DNA from 3 places in the Streptomyces sp. NPDC005963 genome. Region 1 is predicted to be linked to each of the others. Evidence: riboswitches for the same ligand, from Rfam matches in the RefSeq annotation. Region 1 holds a riboswitch; each other region holds the start of a gene.
The links. A riboswitch is a leader RNA that binds a small molecule or an ion and turns the genes downstream of it on or off. The one in region 1 is predicted to bind thiamine pyrophosphate.
Positions count from the first base shown of each region.

Region 2: linked by a shared signal. The riboswitch ahead of thiC (phosphomethylpyrimidine synthase ThiC) and the one ahead of ABZ348_RS27735 (thiamine ABC transporter substrate-binding protein) in region 1 are both predicted to bind thiamine pyrophosphate.
Region 3: linked by a shared signal. The riboswitch ahead of thiO (glycine oxidase ThiO) and the one ahead of ABZ348_RS27735 (thiamine ABC transporter substrate-binding protein) in region 1 are both predicted to bind thiamine pyrophosphate.

Region 1 covers NZ_JBEXVD010000026.1:38,859-44,828, forward strand. Annotated here, with positions in the region: gene ABZ348_RS27725 (ABC transporter ATP-binding protein) at 1-257, opposite strand, end outside; gene ABZ348_RS27730 (iron ABC transporter permease) at 257-1,951, opposite strand; gene ABZ348_RS27735 (thiamine ABC transporter substrate-binding protein) at 1,927-3,024, opposite strand; TPP riboswitch at 3,118-3,227, opposite strand; gene rlmN (23S rRNA (adenine(2503)-C(2))-methyltransferase RlmN) at 3,335-4,444, opposite strand; gene ABZ348_RS27745 (phosphatidate cytidylyltransferase) at 4,783-5,940, opposite strand; gene frr (ribosome recycling factor) at 5,940-5,970, opposite strand, start outside.
Region 2 covers NZ_JBEXVD010000005.1:176,976-182,945, forward strand. Annotated here, with positions in the region: gene ABZ348_RS10370 (helix-turn-helix domain-containing protein) at 1-174, shown strand, start outside; gene ABZ348_RS10375 (SsgA family sporulation/cell division regulator) at 295-729, shown strand; gene ABZ348_RS10380 (YibE/F family protein) at 829-2,184, opposite strand; TPP riboswitch at 2,799-2,956, shown strand; gene thiC (phosphomethylpyrimidine synthase ThiC) at 2,949-4,775, shown strand; gene ABZ348_RS10390 (hypothetical protein) at 5,043-5,864, opposite strand.
Region 3 covers NZ_JBEXVD010000004.1:322,453-328,422, reverse strand. Annotated here, with positions in the region: gene pknB (Stk1 family PASTA domain-containing Ser/Thr kinase) at 1-313, opposite strand, end outside; gene ABZ348_RS09310 (thiazole synthase) at 526-1,317, opposite strand; gene thiS (sulfur carrier protein ThiS) at 1,378-1,593, opposite strand; gene thiO (glycine oxidase ThiO) at 1,590-2,795, opposite strand; TPP riboswitch at 2,792-2,905, opposite strand; gene ABZ348_RS09295 (hypothetical protein) at 3,011-3,367, shown strand; gene ABZ348_RS09290 (FAD-dependent oxidoreductase) at 3,441-4,616, shown strand; gene ABZ348_RS09285 (Rv2175c family DNA-binding protein) at 4,739-5,104, shown strand; gene thiE (thiamine phosphate synthase) at 5,194-5,895, shown strand.

The DNA.
Region 1 (5,970 bases):
TGGAACATCAGCCCGACACCGCGTCGGTGCACCGGGACGCCACCCTGGTCGGCTCCCGAAAGGAGCACCCGCCCGGCATCGGCGTGCTGGAGTCCGGCGACCACACGCAACAGCGTCGACTTCCCGCTGCCGCTGGGACCGAGGACACAGACGATCTCGTGCGCGACGACGTCCAGACGTACCGCGTCGAGCACGGCGCGCGAGCCGAAGCGGACGGTCACGTCATCGAGGCGGAGCAGCGGATCGGTCGGGGCCATCAGAATTCTCCGGAGGTGTTGCGGACCCGGGTCCGCTCCAGCAGTAGCAGCGCGGTCGCGCACACGGCCATCAGGATCGTGCTCAGCGCCATGGCCTGGCCGTAGTTCAGCTCTCCTGGCCGTCCGATCAGCCGTGCCACCGCGACGGGCAGGGTGGGGTGGTCGGGCCGGGCGATGAACACGGTGGCTCCGAACTCGCCCAGGGAGACGGCGAACGCGAAGCCGGCAGCGATCAGCACCGCCCGCCGCACCATGGGGAAGTCGACCTCGCGCCACACCCGGAGCGGAGAGGCACCGAGCACCGCCGCCGCCTCGCGCAGCCGCCCGTCGACGGCCCGGAGGACCGGCAGCATGATCCGTACCACGAAGGGGACTCCGACCAGGGCCTGGGCCAGCGGCACCAGGATCCAGGAAGCTCTGAGGTCCAGGGGCGGCTCGTCCAGGGTGATCAGGAAGCCGAAGCCGACGGTCACCGCGGAGACACCGAGCGGCAGCATCAGCAGTGCGTCGAAGCCCCGGACCAGCCGACCCGCCCGTCTGGTGAGCGCGGCAGCCGCGAGTCCGCCGATGAGTACGGCGATGCCGGTCGCGGCCAGCGCGTACTGGAGCGAGTTCCAGACCGCTTCGATCGGCGGAACGAGGAAGGCGGACCCGCTGTCGTCGAGGTCGCCCAACGCCCGGTAGTAGTCGAATCCATAGCCGCCCGGGGTATCGAGGGAGCGTTCCACCAGCACCGCGAGCGGGGCGATGAGCAAGAGGGCGACGGTGGTGAGCACCACGCCGAGCAGGGTCCACTGGCCCCTGCCGCGCGGCGGCCTGGCGGTGCGTGCCGGATCCACCAGCCGCAAGGTGCTCTCTCGGCGGCGCAGGGTCCGGGCGTGCACGGCGAGGACGGCACCGACCGCGACGAACTGCACCATCGTGAGCACCGCCGCCGTTCTCAGGTCCAGCAGCTGCGCGGTCTGCCGGTAGATCTCCACTTCCAGCGTGGCGTAGGAGGGTCCGCCGAGGATCTGTACGACGCCGAAGGAGGTGAAGGTGAAGAGGAAGACCATCAGGGCCGCTGCGGCCAGGGCGGGCGTCAGTGCGGGCAGGGTCACCTGCCGCCAGGCCGCGATGCGCCCGGCTCCCAGCACCCGCGCGGCCTCCTCCTGCCGGGGGTCGAGCTGGGACCAGAGCCCGCCGACGGTCCTGACGACGACGGCGTAGTTGAAGAAGACGTGGGCGAGCAGGATGGCCCAGACGGTGGCGTCCAGCCGAACGCCCCACAGTTCGTCCAGCGGTCCGCCGCGGCCCACCAGGGCGAGGAAGGCGGTGCCGACGACGACCGTGGGCAGCACGAACGGCACGGTCACCGCCGCTCGCAGCAGCCGTTTGCCGGGGAATTCCAGCCGGGCGAACACATAGGCCCCGGGCAGCGCGACGAGCAGGGTGAGCGCGGTGGAGGCGAGCGCCTGCCAGGTGGTGAACCAGAGCACCCGCTGGAGGTCGTCACGGCCGATGACCTCGCCGATCCGGGCGAACTGCCACGCTCCGCCGTCCCTGAGCCCCCGGCCGACGATGGCGGCGACCGGGTAGGCGAAGAAGACGGCGAAGAAGGTGACGGGCAGGGCCATCAGACCGAGCCGCGCGGCGGTGGCCCGCAGCTCGGTCCGACGGCCGGTCCGTGCTACTTCACGACGAGCGAGGACCACGTCTGGATCCACTGCTCCCGGTTCTTGGCGATGGTGTCGGGTGCGACGGTCTTCGGAGCGTCGATGACCTCGCCGAAGGTGGTGAACAGCTCGGGGAGCTTGGCGCCCTTGAGGACCGGATTGACGAACATGTTCAGCGGCATGTCCTCCTGGAACGTCTTGGAGACCATGAAGTCCAGCAGCGCCTTGCCGCCCGCCTCGTTCTTGGCGCCGTTCAGCAGCCCGGCGAACTCGATCTGACGGAAGCAGGTGCCGGTGGCGACACCGGTAGGGGCCGTCGTGGGCTGGGGCTTGGAGTAGAGGACCTCCACCGGCGGGCTTGAGGCGTAGGAGACGACGAGCGGACGATCGGCCTTCGCCTTCTTGCCACCGGCCGAGCCGGAGAACTCTTCGTTGTACGCCTGGTCCCAGCCGTCGACGACCTTGACGCCATTGGCCTTGAGCTTCTTCCAGTACCCGGTCCACTGGTCTTCGCCGTACTGGGCGACCGTGCCGAGGAGGAAGCCGAGGCCGGGCGACGAGGTGGCCGCGTTCTCGACGACGAGCAGGTTCTTGTACTCGGGCTTGACCAGGTCGTCGAAGGTGACCGGGGGCGCCAGCTTCTTGTCGGCGAAGTACTTCTTGTCGTAGTTGACGCAGATGTCCCCGGTGTCGACCGGGGTGACGCGGTGCTCGCCCTTGTCCAGTTGGACTTCGGCGCTCACCTGGTCCAGGCCCTTGGCCCGGTATCCGGTGAACAGCCCCTTGTCTAGGGCGCGGGAGAGCAGGGTGTTGTCGACGCCGAAGAAGACGTCGCCCTGCGGGGAGCCCTTGGTGAGGATCTCCTTGTTGAGCGCGGTACCGGCGTCCCCGCTCTTGAGGATCTTCACCTTGTATCCGGACTGCTTGGTGAAGTCGGCCAGTACGGCGTCGGACACGGCGAACGAATCGTGGGTGACCAGGGTGACCGTCTTGGACGGCTTGCCCGAGGACCCGGCGTCCTCGGTGTCCCCGTCGGTGCCGCAGGCGGCGAGCGCGGTGACGCCCAGCGCCGCGGCCAGCGCGGTGACCGTGGCCTTCTTGATGGTGTTCACTGAGAATTCCTCCTGGGGGTGGCCAGGAAGAGACGCGGCCCCACCCGCTCCCCGCGCACGAGGCGCACGAGGAATTCGGGCAGGGCGCAACAGCTTGAGTGGTGTCCGAACTCCCTACCCAGAATGACCTGGGCGAGGTTCAGAGGGTCTGCGGTCTTCTCAAACCGCACTCTCAGCGCTGTGGCGCTCCCCTGTCGGATATATGCAGATGTACGAGGCACACCTTACAAGGTCCACACCCCTCGACGGCAGGGGTCCTCGACGGCAGAGGCCCCGGGGCCGACAAAACCCCTGAACCCCCACAAGGCACTCAGCGCTCGGCTGCCGCCAGCTGACCGCACGCGCCGTCGATCTCCTGCCCCCGGGTGTCCCGGACGGTCACGGGCACCCCGTGCGCGGCGATCGCGTTGACGAAGGCCCGCTCGTCCTCGGGCCGCGAAGCGGTCCACTTGGAGCCCGGGGTCGGGTTCAGCGGGATCAGATTGACGTGGACCCGCTTGTTCTTCAGCAACCGGCCGAGGAGGTCACCGCGCCACGCCTGGTCGTTGATGTCCCGGATCAGCGCGTACTCGATGGAGACCCGACGGCCGGACTTCTCCGCGTACTCCCAAGCGGCGTCGAGGACCTCACGGACCTTCCAGCGGGTGTTGACGGGAACGAGGGTGTCGCGCAGTTCGTCGTCGGGCGCGTGCAGCGAGACGGCGAGACGGCACTTGAAGCCCTCGTCGGCGAAGCGCAGCATCGCCGGCACCAGACCGACGGTCGACACGGTGATCCCGCGCTGGGAGATGCCGAGCCCGTCCGGCTCCGGATCCGTGAGCCGACGGATCGCGCCGACGACCCGCTTGTAGTTGGCGAGCGGCTCGCCCATCCCCATGAACACGATGTTGGACAGCCGCGCCGGACCGCCGGGGACCTCCCCGTCCCGCAGGGCGCGCATTCCGTCCACGATCTGGTGGACGATCTCGGCCGTGGACAGATTGCGATCGAGGCCGGCCTGTCCTGTCGCGCAGAACGGACAGTTCATGCCACAGCCGGCCTGTGAGGAGATGCACATGGTCACCCGGTCCGGGTAGCGCATCAGCACCGACTCCACCAGCGTCCCGTCGTGCAGCCGCCACAGGGTCTTGCGGGTGGTGTCCTCGTCACAGGAGATGTGGCGCACGACGGACATCAGATCGGGCAGCAGTTCGGAGGCGAGCTTCTCCCGCGCGGCGGCGGGGATGTCGGTCCACTGGGCCGGGTCGTGCGCGTACCGGGCGAAGTAGTGCTGCGAGAGCTGCTTGGCACGGAACGGCTTCTCACCGATGGCCGCGACGGCTTCCTTCCGCTCGGCGGGCGAGAGGTCGGCGAGGTGCCGCGGGGGCTTCTTGGCTCCGCGAGGTGCAACGAAAGTGAGCTCTCCCGGGGCGGGGGCCATGAGCGGTAACTCCTCAGTGAGACGAGACCGGGCAGCCTCCGCGGGGGCGGAGCCGACAACGGTGTGGTGCGACCCGCCCAGGGGCCGCAACGGGCCGCCCCGGGGCTGCGGGGCCGAAAGGGCGCGCCGCTGCTTGAGCGGCACGCCCTTCCAGGGTAACGGGTACGCAGCCGACCGCTCCGCCGTCGCCGGATCGCCCCTCCCCGTCACTCCGCTCACTCCGCGTGGCACGGCCACGAGTGCCGCGCCCCAGGAACACAGCGGCCACGAGTCGAAGCCGTCGGCGCTGCCGTACGACCCGTCCCGTGGCCTGGGCGGTACCCCTGGAGCGCCTGGGCTCAGCCCGAGCCGACGAAGAGGACCAGGAGCAACCACACCACCGGAGCCGTCGGCAACAGCGAATCGAGCCGGTCCATGATCCCGCCGTGCCCCGGCAGGAGCGTGCCCATGTCCTTGATGCCGAGGTCCCTCTTGATCATCGACTCGCCGAGGTCACCGAGGGTGGCGCTGACCGCGACCGCGAGCCCCAGCAGCAGCCCCTGCCACCAGGCACCGCCGTCGACCAGGAACTGCATGCACAGCGCACCGGCGACCATCGCGAAGCCGACCGCGCCCAGCAGGCCCTCGCGGGTCTTGCCGGGACTGATGCGCGGCGCCAGCTTGTTCTTGCCGAACCGCCAGCCCACGGCGTACGCACCGGTGTCGCTGACGATGGTGAGCACCAGGAAGGTCAGGACCCGCTTGGCGCCGTCGTCGGCGGTGAGCATCAGCGCGACGAAGGTCGCGAGGAAGGGGACGTAGAAGGCGGCGAAGACCCCCGCGGTCACGTCCTTGAGGTAGCCGTCGGGCGGCTCGGTCATCCGCCAGACGAGGACGGCGAGCGCCGTGAGCGCCATGGCGACCCAGGCGCCCTCCGCCCCGCGCACATAGCCGGCGACGACCATCGCAGCGCCACCGATCGCAAGCGGCACCAGCGGCGCCTTGATCTGCTTGCGCTCGTCCAGGCGCGTGGTCAGCTCCCACAGCCCGACCACCACGGCGACGACGACGACCCCGACGAACACGGCCTTGACGACGAAGAGCGACGCCACGATCACGGCACCGAGCGCAACCCCGACCCCTATGGCCGCCCGCAGGTCACGGCCGGCCCGCTTCTTCTCCCTGGCGGCCTGACGACCCGCCCGCTGTGCGCGCGGTCCCTCGGGCGCCGACTCGGGCTGCGGAGTGGGCATGGGCTCCTGCGGCTTCTCCTCGCGGAACAGAGGGCCACTCAGCCGAGCGGCCCTCCGGTCGCGCTCATCGCGGGATGCGTGATCGTCGGGGTCTTCGGCGTCTCTACCTGCATCGGGAAAGTCCGGCACGATGGGCATGGGCCGAGTCTGCTGTGCGTCACGCTCATCGTATGCAGGACCCGCCGGGGCAAGGCCCTGGTCGGACGGCGGCCACTGCCCGACGTAACTGGCCCCCGCCGGGGCCCCCCAGGAAGAGTCGTTCATCAGACTTCGAGCAGCTCGGCTTCCTTGTGC
Region 2 (5,970 bases), on a different contig from region 1:
TACGCCCTGGGCACGGTGTGCGCGGCCATCCCCCTGACGGTCGGGTCCGGTGCAGCCGCGATGGCCATTTCTCTACCCCTCCACCAAAAGGAACGCCTGCTCCCCGTGGTCGAACAGCTACGCAGCGGAGTCAGTGAGCTGCGCGACGCGCTGACCTTCTCTATCAGTATCTGAAAAATCACTCCTTGTAGTCCTCTAGCGTGTGCAGCACGATTACGGCAAGAGCGCCAGGGGGATCATTCCTGGCCGTTTTCGGCAGGCTTTCAGCGGGTTTCATTCACTGCGGGGTAGACGATGCGCGAGTCGGTCCAGGCCGAGGTCTTGATGAGTTTTCTTGTCTCCGAGGAGCTGTCGTTCCGGATTCCGGTGGAGCTCCGGTATGCGACGGACGATCCCTACGCTCTGCGGATGACCTTTCATCTGCCTGGAGACGCGCCTGTGACCTGGGTCTTCAGTAGGGATCTCCTACTGGACGGGGTGCTGGGTCCCAGCGGTGACGGTGATGTGCACATCGGCCCCACCGGCCCCGAGGAGTTGGCCGACATCGCCATTCGGCTCCAAGTGGGCGCGGACCGGGCCTTGTTCCACGTGAGCACGGCGCCGGTGGTGGCCTTCCTCGACCGCACCGACAAGTTGGTGCCACTGGGACAGGAGCGAACCTTCGGGGACTTCGAAGGGAATCTGGACAAGGCCCTCCAGGAGATCCTGGCCGAGGAGAACGCCGGCTGACGGCCTGTGGAGGGCGGCGGGGCACAGCGGAACCCCGACGCCTCCCCTTCGGGACCGCGCGTGCCCGACCCCGAAGGGTTGCCCGCCCCGGCTCCGGAACTACTTCTTGCGACGTCGTCCCTTGCCCCCGCGTCCCAAAGCCCCGCTTACGCCCTCGTTGCGCCGCCCTGTGGCCTCGGCCGTGCCGTCCCCGGCCGTGCGGGGAGCGCCCAGCCCGCCGGGAACACCGCCGCCCCTCTCCGTACCTCCGTCTCCGCCCGCTGCCGGGCGGTCGGATGAGACCACCAGGGCCGCGAGCGCCGTGGTTACCGGAACGGAGGCCACCAGACCGATCGATCCGATCAGTGTCCGGACGATCTCCTCCGCCACCAGTTCGCTGTTGGCGACGGTGCCCACACTGCTCTGGGCGATCGAGAAGAGCAGCAGGAGGGGCAGCGCCGCGCCCGCGTAGGCCAGCACCAGCGTGTTCACCACGGAGGCGATGTGGTCGCGCCCAATCCGGATCCCGGCGCGGTACAGCGCCCGGGGGCCCATTTTGGGATCCGCCTGGTGCAACTCCCAGACCGCTGACGTCTGGGTCACCGTGACGTCGTCGAGCACTCCGAGGGAGCCGATGATGACACCGGCCAGGAGGAGCCCGCTCATGTCGATGTGGGGGTACAGCCCGTGGATCAGACCGGTGTTGTCGTCCGTGTTGCCACTGAGGTGCGCCCAGCCGATGTAGAGCGATCCGAGCAGACCGATCAGCAGGAGCGAGATCAGGGTGCCGAGGACGGCGACCGACGTGCGGGCGGTCAACCCGTGGCACAGATAGAGGGCGACCAGCATGATCGCACTCGCCCCTACCACTGCGACGATCAGCGGATTGGACCCGGCCAGGATGGCGGGGAGGATGAACAGGGTGAGGACGGCGAAGGAGATGACCAGCGCAACCAGGGCCATCACCCCGCGCATCCGTCCCACGAGCACGACCGCGAGGGCGAAGATGCCGGCGAGCAGGGTCATCGGGAAGCTGCGGTTCACATCGATGACCGCGTACTGGAGATCGCGCGGAGCGTCCGGAGCGTACGCCACCACCACTTCTTGACCCTGCTCCAACTGCCGTGAGGCATCCGGCTGGATGACCTCGGTGAAGACGCGCCCCATGTCCTTGCCGCTGGTGATCTCGATCTTCGCCTTCTTGCACTGGCCCTGCTGGGAGTTGACCGCCTCCCGTCCTTCGGGGGTGCTGGTGTCTCCCGTCGGAGGCACCACGGCGACGTTGACGTCCTTGCAGTCGACCCGCTGCACGCTGGCCACCCTCGCCTGCTCGGTCTGTCGGTCGAACCCGACGCCGGTGCGTTCGTGACCGGGTGCGGAGCCGGGCCAGAGCATGACCAGTCCCACGACGACGGCCGTGGCGAAGGGAATCAACACGGCGGCGATCACCTTGCGGAGGTGCCGCGAGACGGGCATGGCGGGGCCGTGGCTGTGTGAGTGCCCGTGGGAGTGGCCGGACGGAGGGGCGGGGGAGGAGCGGCTCCGGGGGTGGTCGTGGCCTGAACCGTGGTCGTGCCCCGAACCGTGGTCGTGAGCGGACGGTTGGACGGGCGTGGACGGTTGGACGGGCGAGGGTGGCTGGACGGGCGCGGAGGTCCGCCCGGTGGTCTGGTGGGGCTCGTGGGAGTCCGACCAGTCCGGGAGCGGCGCGTCCGGTTGCCTGTGGTGGTGGCCCTGCGGATCAGGGACGTACGACGGGCCCCGGGAGGCGCCGTAACCGCCCTGGGCGGACGGGCGTTCGGAAACGTCCGCCGAGCTGTCGGCGGGGCCCGGGGGTTGGCCCTGCGGTTCGGGCCATGCGGGCATCGGCCGCTGACGCGGCGGGCCGGGATTCCGGGGGGATTCCGGGGTCTCCTGCGAGTGCTCCGTCGACTCCCGCGGCGGACGGTGGGACTCCGGAGAGAGCGGTCTCCACTGGGGATCGGGCCCTTGCTGGGGGTCGGACGGCGAAGAGGTCACCGACCGATCATCGCAAGAACGGCACGGGGCCTCTGTTCAGCGCGCCAGAAAGGGCGCTAGCGTGGTGGCACCTTTGCACACGCGGGAGCTCGGAGCACCGGGCTGAGAGGGCGCTGACCTCCGTAGAGCCGACTGGCCGCAGCCAGCACGGCAGTGACGGAAACCGCTGCGTCGACCGCCGAACCTGTTACCGGGTAATGCCGGCGTAGGGAGTAGGTCTCATGACCGTTCAGGATGCACGCACGCGCGCCGTCGACCAGGTCGGATCCACCGAGCCGGGCGACTCCATCGAATCCGCCGCGCCGGCCGGGCGGAAGCCGGGCTGGCACAAGGGGTACGTCGAGGGCTCGCGCCCCGACCTCCGGGTGCCCGTTCGACAGGTGCACCTCACCAACGGGAAGGACGTCACGCTGTACGACACGTCCGGCCCGTACACCGATCCCGTAGTCGACACCGACGTACGACGAGGACTGGCGCCGCTCCGGGAGAACTGGATCATCGCCCGGGGGGACACGGAGGAGTACGCGGGCCGGCCGGCCCGCCCCGAGGACGACGGACTCAAGCACACTTCGCCGCGCGGTGGGCTGAGGAATCTCGACGCGGTCTTCCCCGGTCGCCCGCGTCAGCCCCGCCGGGGGCGCGACGGGCAGCCGGTGACGCAACTCGCGTACGCGCGCCGCGGGGAGATCACTCCGGAGATGGAGTACGTCGCCATCCGCGAGAACGTTTCCCCCGAGGTCGTACGGGAGGAGATCGCCGCAGGTCGGGCGGTGCTGCCCGCCAACGTCAACCACCCGGAGATCGAGCCGATGATCATCGGCAAGCGGTTCCTGGTGAAGGTCAACGCTAACATCGGCAACTCCGCGGTCACCTCCTCCATCGAGGAGGAGGTGGACAAGATGACCTGGGCGACGCGTTGGGGCGCCGACACGGTCATGGACCTGTCCACCGGACGCAACATCCACACCACCCGGGAGTGGGTGCTCCGGAACTCCCCGGTACCGATCGGGACGGTTCCGCTCTACCAGGCCCTGGAGAAGGTCGACGGCCGGGCCGAGGAGCTGAACTGGGAGATCTACAAGGACACGGTCATCGAGCAGGCTGAGCAGGGCGTGGACTACATGACCGTCCACGCCGGGGTGCTGTTGCGGTACGTGCCCCTGACCGCGCGGCGCAAGACGGGCATCGTCTCCCGCGGCGGATCGATCATGGCTGCCTGGTGCCTGGCACACCACAAGGAATCGTTCCTCTACGAGAACTTCGAGGAACTGTGCGAGATCCTCGCCGCCTACGACGTCACCTACTCGCTCGGCGACGGTCTGCGGCCCGGGTCGATCGCCGACGCCAACGACGAGGCACAGTTCGCGGAGTTGCAGACCCTGGGCGAGCTCAACCGGATCGCCAAGCGGTTCCAGGTGCAGACGATGATCGAAGGCCCGGGTCACGTCCCCATGCACAAGATCAAGGAGAACATCGATCTGCAGCAGGAGGTCTGCGAGGAGGCCCCCTTCTACACGCTAGGTCCGCTCACGACCGATGTGGCGCCTGCCTATGACCACATCACCTCCGGAATCGGAGCGGCGATGATCGCTTGGTGGGGCACGGCGATGCTGTGTTACGTCACGCCCAAGGAGCATCTCGGTCTGCCGAATCGAGACGATGTGAAGACCGGGGTGATCACCTACAAGATCGCCGCACATGCCGCCGATCTCGCCAAGGGACATCCGGGTGCCCAGGAATGGGACGACGCGCTATCCGATGCCCGTTTTGAGTTCCGTTGGGAAGACCAGTTCAATTTGGCGCTCGATCCGGATACCGCAAGGGAGTTCCACGACGAGACGCTGCCGGCCGAACCGGCGAAGACCGCCCATTTCTGCTCCATGTGCGGCCCCAAGTTCTGCTCGATGAAGATCAGCCGCAGCATCAATGAGCAGTTCGGCGGCGATCAAGCACAAAAGACCGACGAGGAGGTCTCCGCGGGGATGCTCCAGAAGTCGAAGGAGTTCGCAGCCAGTGGCAATCGGGTGTATCTGCCCATGGCCGACTGATCGAACCGCGGGCTGACTCCGGCACGTACGGCACTGCTCGTCCGTGGGAGGACCATCCCGTGGGCTCGTGGGCTCGTGGGCTCGTGGGCTCGTGGGCTCGTGGCTCCTGGGCTCGTGGGCGGTGCCGGCCGGGGCGCCCGTTGCCGAACCGATCCTGGGCCCCCTGCCCGGAGCGTCTCCACGGGACCGGCCGTTTCACCGGCCCGTGGAGACGCCGGGCCCTGAGTCCGATGGTCCGCATCCCGCACGGACCATCGGAGCGGACGGTCAGTCCGGTTGGTGCTCCGGACCGCCGAAATCAGGGCTGGAGAAGTCGGGACTGGTGAAGGTGGGGCGCTGCCCCTTGGTCGCGCCTTCGCTGGGACTGGAGTAGTCCGGTCCGCTGTATCCCACCTTGGGGATGCGGCCCAGGGGGCGTGGCGGTGCGGTGGAGGCGGGGTCGGCGCTCGGATCGTTCAAGGTCGCCTGGAGGAAGGGCAGGATGCCGCGTTCCAGCAGGGCGTGGCGCCAGGCGTCCTTGGCGCGGGCCACCTCGTCGGGCAACTCGTCCGGCTCCTCTGCCGCCTGCACTTGGGTCGCCCCGTTGCGCAGGGCGGTCACCAGCAGTCCGATTCCGGCGGCGAGGGTGGCGACGGCCGCGAGCGCACCGAAGAACCAGCCGACGGACACCAGCGAGCGGGCGATGGTGGGAACGGGCTCCAGCATTCTGAGGCCGTAGCCGATCAGCAGGAAGATCACTGCTGCCGTGCCGGCGAGTACCGGGGCCAGTGCGCCGATCACCGCCGCGAGTCCTGCTCCCCGCTCGGCCGGCCCGTTCGGCGTCTGTGCGGAATCCCGGGCGAACGCCGAGGCCGCGGAGGCGCGCGTTTCCTCGCGGATTTTCACGTAGTGCTCGTACTCGGCCGCGGCGGCGCCGGTGATCGACGCCGTCGCGTTCAGGGCCATTGTGCGTAGTTGTGCTGCATTCAGTCGTTGCCCCAAGGCAGCGAGATCCGGTCGGTCTGGCGCATTGCGCAGTGCTTCTTCGAGGACCCGCTCGTATTCGGCACGGTCCTCGGTCAGCAGGTGCGGAGCGCTTTTCATCTGCATCCCCCGATGCTCCGTAGGGCCCGAATCGCCCGCTTTTGACGGACGGTTGGGCGGAAACGGAGGAGAGCCTGCTACGGATAAGCAGATGGTAGAGCGGTTACCGCAC
Region 3 (5,970 bases), on a different contig from region 1:
CACGCAGGGTGCAGCCGGCGACGTACTCCATCGCCAGGTAGACGTAGGCGCCCTCGGCGCCCTGGTCGAAGACCGCGACCACATTGGGGTGCGCCAGCCGCGCCACCGACTTGGCCTCGCGGATGAAGCGCTCGACGAAGGTGACGTCGGTCGCGAGGGCCGGGTGCATGACCTTGAGGGCGAGCTCGCGGTCGAGACGGGTGTCGACGGCCCGGTAGACCGTGGCCATACCGCCGACGGCGATGCGCGCGTCGACGCGGTAGCGGCCGTCGAGCAGCTGCCCGACGAGGGGGTCCTGGAGGGTCGTGTCCACGCAGCGATTCTACGAGCCGGTACCGACAGGACGATCTGGTCGCGTCCGTACCGCAGCAGAGCTGTGACAGCCCGCGCGCACCGGCGGGCCTGCGCTTACCCCGCCGCCGGACGCCCGCCCCGCCGCCGGGGACCGGGGTGGACCGCGTCCGGCGGGCGCCGTTGCGCAGCCGTGCGCGACCTGGCGGAGCGGGGCGTTCCGCGACAGCACGCCTAGAACGCGGGGCGCTCGGGGTCGAACTCCGCCCTGCCGGCCTCCGGCGACGACGCCAGGGCGAAGTGCCGGCGGGGGATGCGTCCGGCGCGCCGGGCGAGGCGGCCGGCCGTGACCGCGTGCCGCATCGCGTGCGCCATCAGCACCGGTTCCTGGGCGCGGGTGACCGCTGATGCGAGCATCACCGCTGCGCACCCCAGCTCCATGGCGAACGCGGCATCGGACGCGGTGCCCGCGCCCGCGTCGAGGATCACGGGCACCTGCGCCCGCTCGGTGATCAGCTGGAAGTTGTGGGGATTGCGGATACCCAGCCCGGAACCGATCGGGGACCCGAGGGGCATCACCGCTGCGCACCCCGCGTCCTCCAGCTTCCGGGCCAGGATCGGATCGTCGTTCGTGTAGGGCAGTACGGTGAAACCGTCGTCGACCAGAGTTTCCGCCGCATCGAGCAATTCGACCGGATCGGGCAGCAGGGTCCGTTCGTCGGCGACGACCTCCAGCTTGATCCAGTCGGTGCCGAGGGCCTCACGGGCGAGCCGGGCGGTGAGGACGGCCTCGCCCGCGGTGAAGCAGCCCGCCGTGTTGGGCAGGACCCGGATGCCGAGTTCGGCGAGGACCGAGAGCACCGAGCCTTGGACGGTGGGATCGAGGCGGCGCATGGCCACCGTGGTGAGTTCGGTGCCGCTGGCCACGAGGGCGCGTTCCAGGACGTCGAGACTGGGCGCCCCGCCCGTACCCATGATCAGTCGGGAGGTGAAGGCGGTGTCCGCGATGAGCAGCGGATCGTCCAAGCCGGTGTCAGCGGGAGGGCCGGGAGCGTCGGTGGGGGCAGAGGCGGGTGTGGACACGGGTCAGCCTCCCTGAACAGCGGTGAGCACTTCGATGCGGTCTCCGTCGTCGAGGAGGGTCAGCTCCCAGCGGCTACGGGGCACCACGGTCTCGTTCACCGCTGCCGCGACGCCCGTCGGGGCGGCGGTGAGCTCGGCGACCAGGGCGCCCAGGGTGGTTCCGGCGGAGACTTCGCGCCTTTCGCCGTTGATGGACACCGCCACGGGGTGAGTGTTCATGCGGAGTGCTCCTGGGCGAGGGGTGCGAAACGGTGCGGGGTGAAGGGGAGCGCCTCGTCGGGCAGTACGCCGCGGACGAGCACCGAAGCCATCGCATCGGCGGTCAGCGGGGTGAGTAGGACGCCATTGCGGTAGTGCCCCGTGGCGAGCAGCAGGCCGGGCAGCGCGGTCGGGCCGAGGAGGGGGGCGTTGTCCGGGGTGCCGGGGCGCAGTCCGGCCCTGGTCTCGACGAGGGGCAGTTCGGTGATGCCGGGGACCAGTTCATGGGCGTCGCGCAGCAGTTCGTAGACGCCTCCCGCGGTGACCGTGGTGTCCCACCCCAGCTCCTCGCTGGTGGCCCCGACGACCAGTTCGCCGTCCTGCCGCGGCACCAGGTAGACGGAGCCGCCCCGCACGACCGCCCGTACGGTCCGGGACAGGAAGGGGGCGAAGGCGGCAGGCACCCGGAGGCGCAGGACCTGGCCCTTGACCGGTCGTACCGGGGGCAGCACGTGCGGCGGCACCCCGTCCAGCTCCCTGCTGAAGCTGCCGCCGGCGAGTACGGTCTGTTCGGCGCGGACCTCTTGCCCGTCGGCGAGCCGCACGCCCACCGCCCGGTCACCGCGCACGGTGAGGGACTGCGCCCAGTCGCGGTGGAAGACCACGCCGGCGCGTTCGCAGGCGGTGAGCAACGCCGAGGTGAGCCGTCGCGGGTCGACCTGGTGGTCGCCGTCCACCCGCAGTCCGCCGCGTACGCCGGGGGCGAGCATCGGTTCGAGACGTCGGCATTCGCGGCCCGAGAGCCACTGGGAGTCCAGGCCGGAGCGCTGCTGAAGGGCGTGGAGCTCCCGCAGATGGGCCCGGTCGTCGCTGTCGAGCGCCACCGCCAGGGTGCCGCAGGGGCGGTAGCCGACCTCCTGGCCGCTGCACTCCTCCAGTTCGGCGGTGAAGTCCGGGTAGCGCTGCGCGGATTCCAGATTGAGGGCGAGCAGGGTCTGCTCGCCGTAGTGGAGTTCGGTGACGGCGGCGAGCATTCCCGCCGCCACCTGGGCCGCTCCACCGCCCGGTGCAGGATCGACGACGGCGACGCCCAGACCGTGTTGGGCGGTTCGCCAGGCGGTGGCGAGGCCGATGATTCCGCCCCCGACGACGAGGACGTCGGTGCTCTTGGACGGTGCGTGCGCGCCCTGCGCTGTGGCGCGGGTGCGGGGGACGTACGGCACGGTGGGCCAGCTCCTCCCTTCGCCGGCATGACCCGGATCAGGTTCGTACGGTCGGAGGCCGGCCAGCCCCCCTCTCAGCCCGGTGCGTCCGGGCTCCCGCGAGTGCTTTACGGTGGCCACCCTAACCCCCGGCCCCAACTCGCGTCAGAGGGTCGGCCGCGCACCGCCGTGGCCGGTGCGACCGAGTGGGCCCCAGGCGCAAGGGAGCGCGGAGCATGGCAAGGTCACTCGACGGGCTCGTCCTCGCCCCGGTCGCCGATCAGGCACCGGGTCAGGTGGGCACCAGCACCCGGTTCGCGTACCACGAGCGGGACGGTCGGATCTGGGCCGAGTACGAGGGTGGCGACGTGGTCCGCGGCTATCTGGTCGGCAGTCGTGAGAATGACCGGATCGACTTCCGCTACGTCCAGCTCAAGGCCGACGGGACCACGTCGTCGGGGCACTGCGTCTCCGAGGTCGTCGACCTGCCCGACGGGCGGGTCAGATTGGACGAGACCTGGGAGTGGGAGTCGCAGGAGGGCAGCGGTACGAGCGTGGTCGAAGAGGTCCCCGCAGACGCCCTGCTTTCCTGACGTTCCGTCAGCTGTTTAGGGTGGGCATGTGAGCGAGCAGCGGACACAGCGCGTGACGGTCGTCGGTGCGGGCATGGCGGGGGTGCAGACCGCCGTCGCCCTGCGCGAGCAGGGCTTCACCGGCCCGATCACCCTGATCGGCGCCGAACCCCACCAGCCGTACGACAGACCGCCCCTGTCCAAGGCGGTTCTGCTCGGCAAGGCCGAGGACTCCGCCTTCGAGGTCGACTTCGAAGCGCTGGACATCGAACTCCGCCTCGGCGTGGACGTCACCGGAGTGCGCGCCACCGCCCGGGAACTGGACACCGAGGCCGGCCCCGTCCCCTACGACACCCTGGTCATCGCCACGGGCGCGGAGCCGATCGAACTGCCGGGCACCGAAGGCGTCCCCGGCGTCCATCTGCTGCGCACGCTCGACGACGCGGCCCGACTGCGTCCCGTCCTCGCCCGGCAGCACGACATCGTGGTCGTCGGTGCGGGGTGGATCGGGGCCGAGTTCGCCACGGCCGCCCGGGCGGCCGGGTGTGCGGTCACCGTGGTCGAGGCCGCGGACCTCCCCCTCGCCGGCGCGCTGCCCGCCGAGGTCGCGGCCCCGATGGCCGCCTGGTACGGCCAGGGCGGAGTGCAACTGCTCACCGGTACCCGGGTCGCCGGTGTGGAGGACGGCTCGGTGCTCCTGGCGGACGGGCGGCGCATCCCCGCCGGAGCCGTCGTCGTCGGCATCGGGGCCCGCCCCGCCACCGCCTGGCTCGCCGGTTCGGGGATCGCCATCGGAGCGGACGCCGCGATCGTCGCCGACGAGCACCTCCGCACCTCCCTGCCCTCCGTGTACGCCGTGGGCGACTGCGCATCCTTCCCCTCCGCGCGCTACGGCAGACGACTCCTCGTCCACCACTGGGACAACGCACTCCAAGGACCCCGGACGGTCGCGTCCAACGTGATCGCCGACGTACTCGGCACACCACCCCAGACCTATGACCCCGTGCCGTACTTCTGGTCCGAGCAGTTCGGGCGGTTCGTGCAGTACGCCGGCGACCACGCGGCTGCGGACACCGTCCTGTGGCGGGGCGACCCCGCTGACCCGGAGTGGTCGGTGCTGTGGCTGCGGCGCGGAGCTCTGGTCGCCCTGCTCGCCGTGGGGAGGCCCCGCGACCTGGCACAGGGCCGCAAGCTCATCCACAGCGGAGCGCTCCTGGTCGTCGAGCGCGCCGGCGACCCGTCGATCCCCCTGAAGGCCGCTTCCCAGTAAATCGAAATGAGCGATTCCGCAGGGCGCTGACCAGCGGTTCCCTTCCTCGGATCCCCGGATGGACGTGCTCCACGGCCGGGGTCCGGCTACCGGCTGACAGTCCCAGATGGCAGGCTTGTCCCGTGACCGAGATTGACGCAAAGATCGATGCCCTCGTGCCCGCCTGGCTCAACCTCCCCGACATCGCGGAGAAGCTCGGGGTCGAGGTGACCCGTGTGAGGCAACTGGTCAAGGAGGGCCAGCTGATCGCGGTGCGCCGCGGGGAGAACAGGGCGCTGCACGTCCCCGCCGCCTTCATCAGCGACGACAAGGTCGTGAAGGGCCTCTCCGGGACCCTGACCCTGCTGAGGGACGACGGATTCACCGACGCGGAGATGCTGGAGTGGCTCTTCACTCCCGACCCGTCGCTGCCGGGCACCCCCGCACAGGCGCTCAGCGAGAACCGCGGCACGGAGGTGAAGCGCAGAGCGCAGGCGCTCGCCGTCTAGGTCGCGCCATCACGAACGACACAGCACCCGCGGTGTGCGGCCACGTCCCAGCCCGGCCGCACACCGCCGAACTGCTCCGGGGGATCCTTATGTCCGCGACCCATGCGCCGTCGTCCGAACCGTCCACCCGGGCGGTGGCCGCCGAGCCGCTGCGCCGCGCCCTGGACGCGTCCCTGCTCTATCTGTGCACCGACGCCAGGACCCGGCAGGGGGACCTCCCCGACTTCCTCGACGCGGCCCTCTCCGGCGGCGTGGACATCGTGCAACTCCGGGACAAGGGCATGGAAGCCGCAGCGGAGTTGGAGAACCTCCGGATCTTCGCGGACGCCTGCCGCAGGCACGGCAAGCTGCTCGCGGTGAACGACCGCGCGGACGTCGCCCATGCCATCGGCGCCGACGTGCTCCATCTGGGGCAGGGAGACCTTCCGGTACCCGCTGCCCGCGCCGTCATCGGTGCCGCACCCCTCATCGGTCGCTCCACCCACTCCGCCGCCGAAGCCGCCGCCGCGGCCGTCGAGCCCGGGGTGGACTACTTCTGCACCGGCCCCTGCTGGCCCACCCCCACCAAGCCCGGGCGCCACGCCCCCGGCCTCGACCTCGTACGGCACACGGCCGCCCTCAAGACCCAGCGGCCCTGGTTCGCCATCGGGGGCATCGACGCGGGGAACCTCGACGAGGTGTTGGACGCGGGAGCACGGCGGGTCGTCGTCGTCCGCGCCATCACCGAGGCGACCGATCCGGCGGCAGCGGCGGCTGCACTCAGGGCACGGATCGTGGCCCGCGGTCACTGAGCGCAGCAGGTTTTGACCTCCACTACCTCATTACGGACAGTGTGTGTCCGATAGATGGACTCCGGTTGGGCTGCC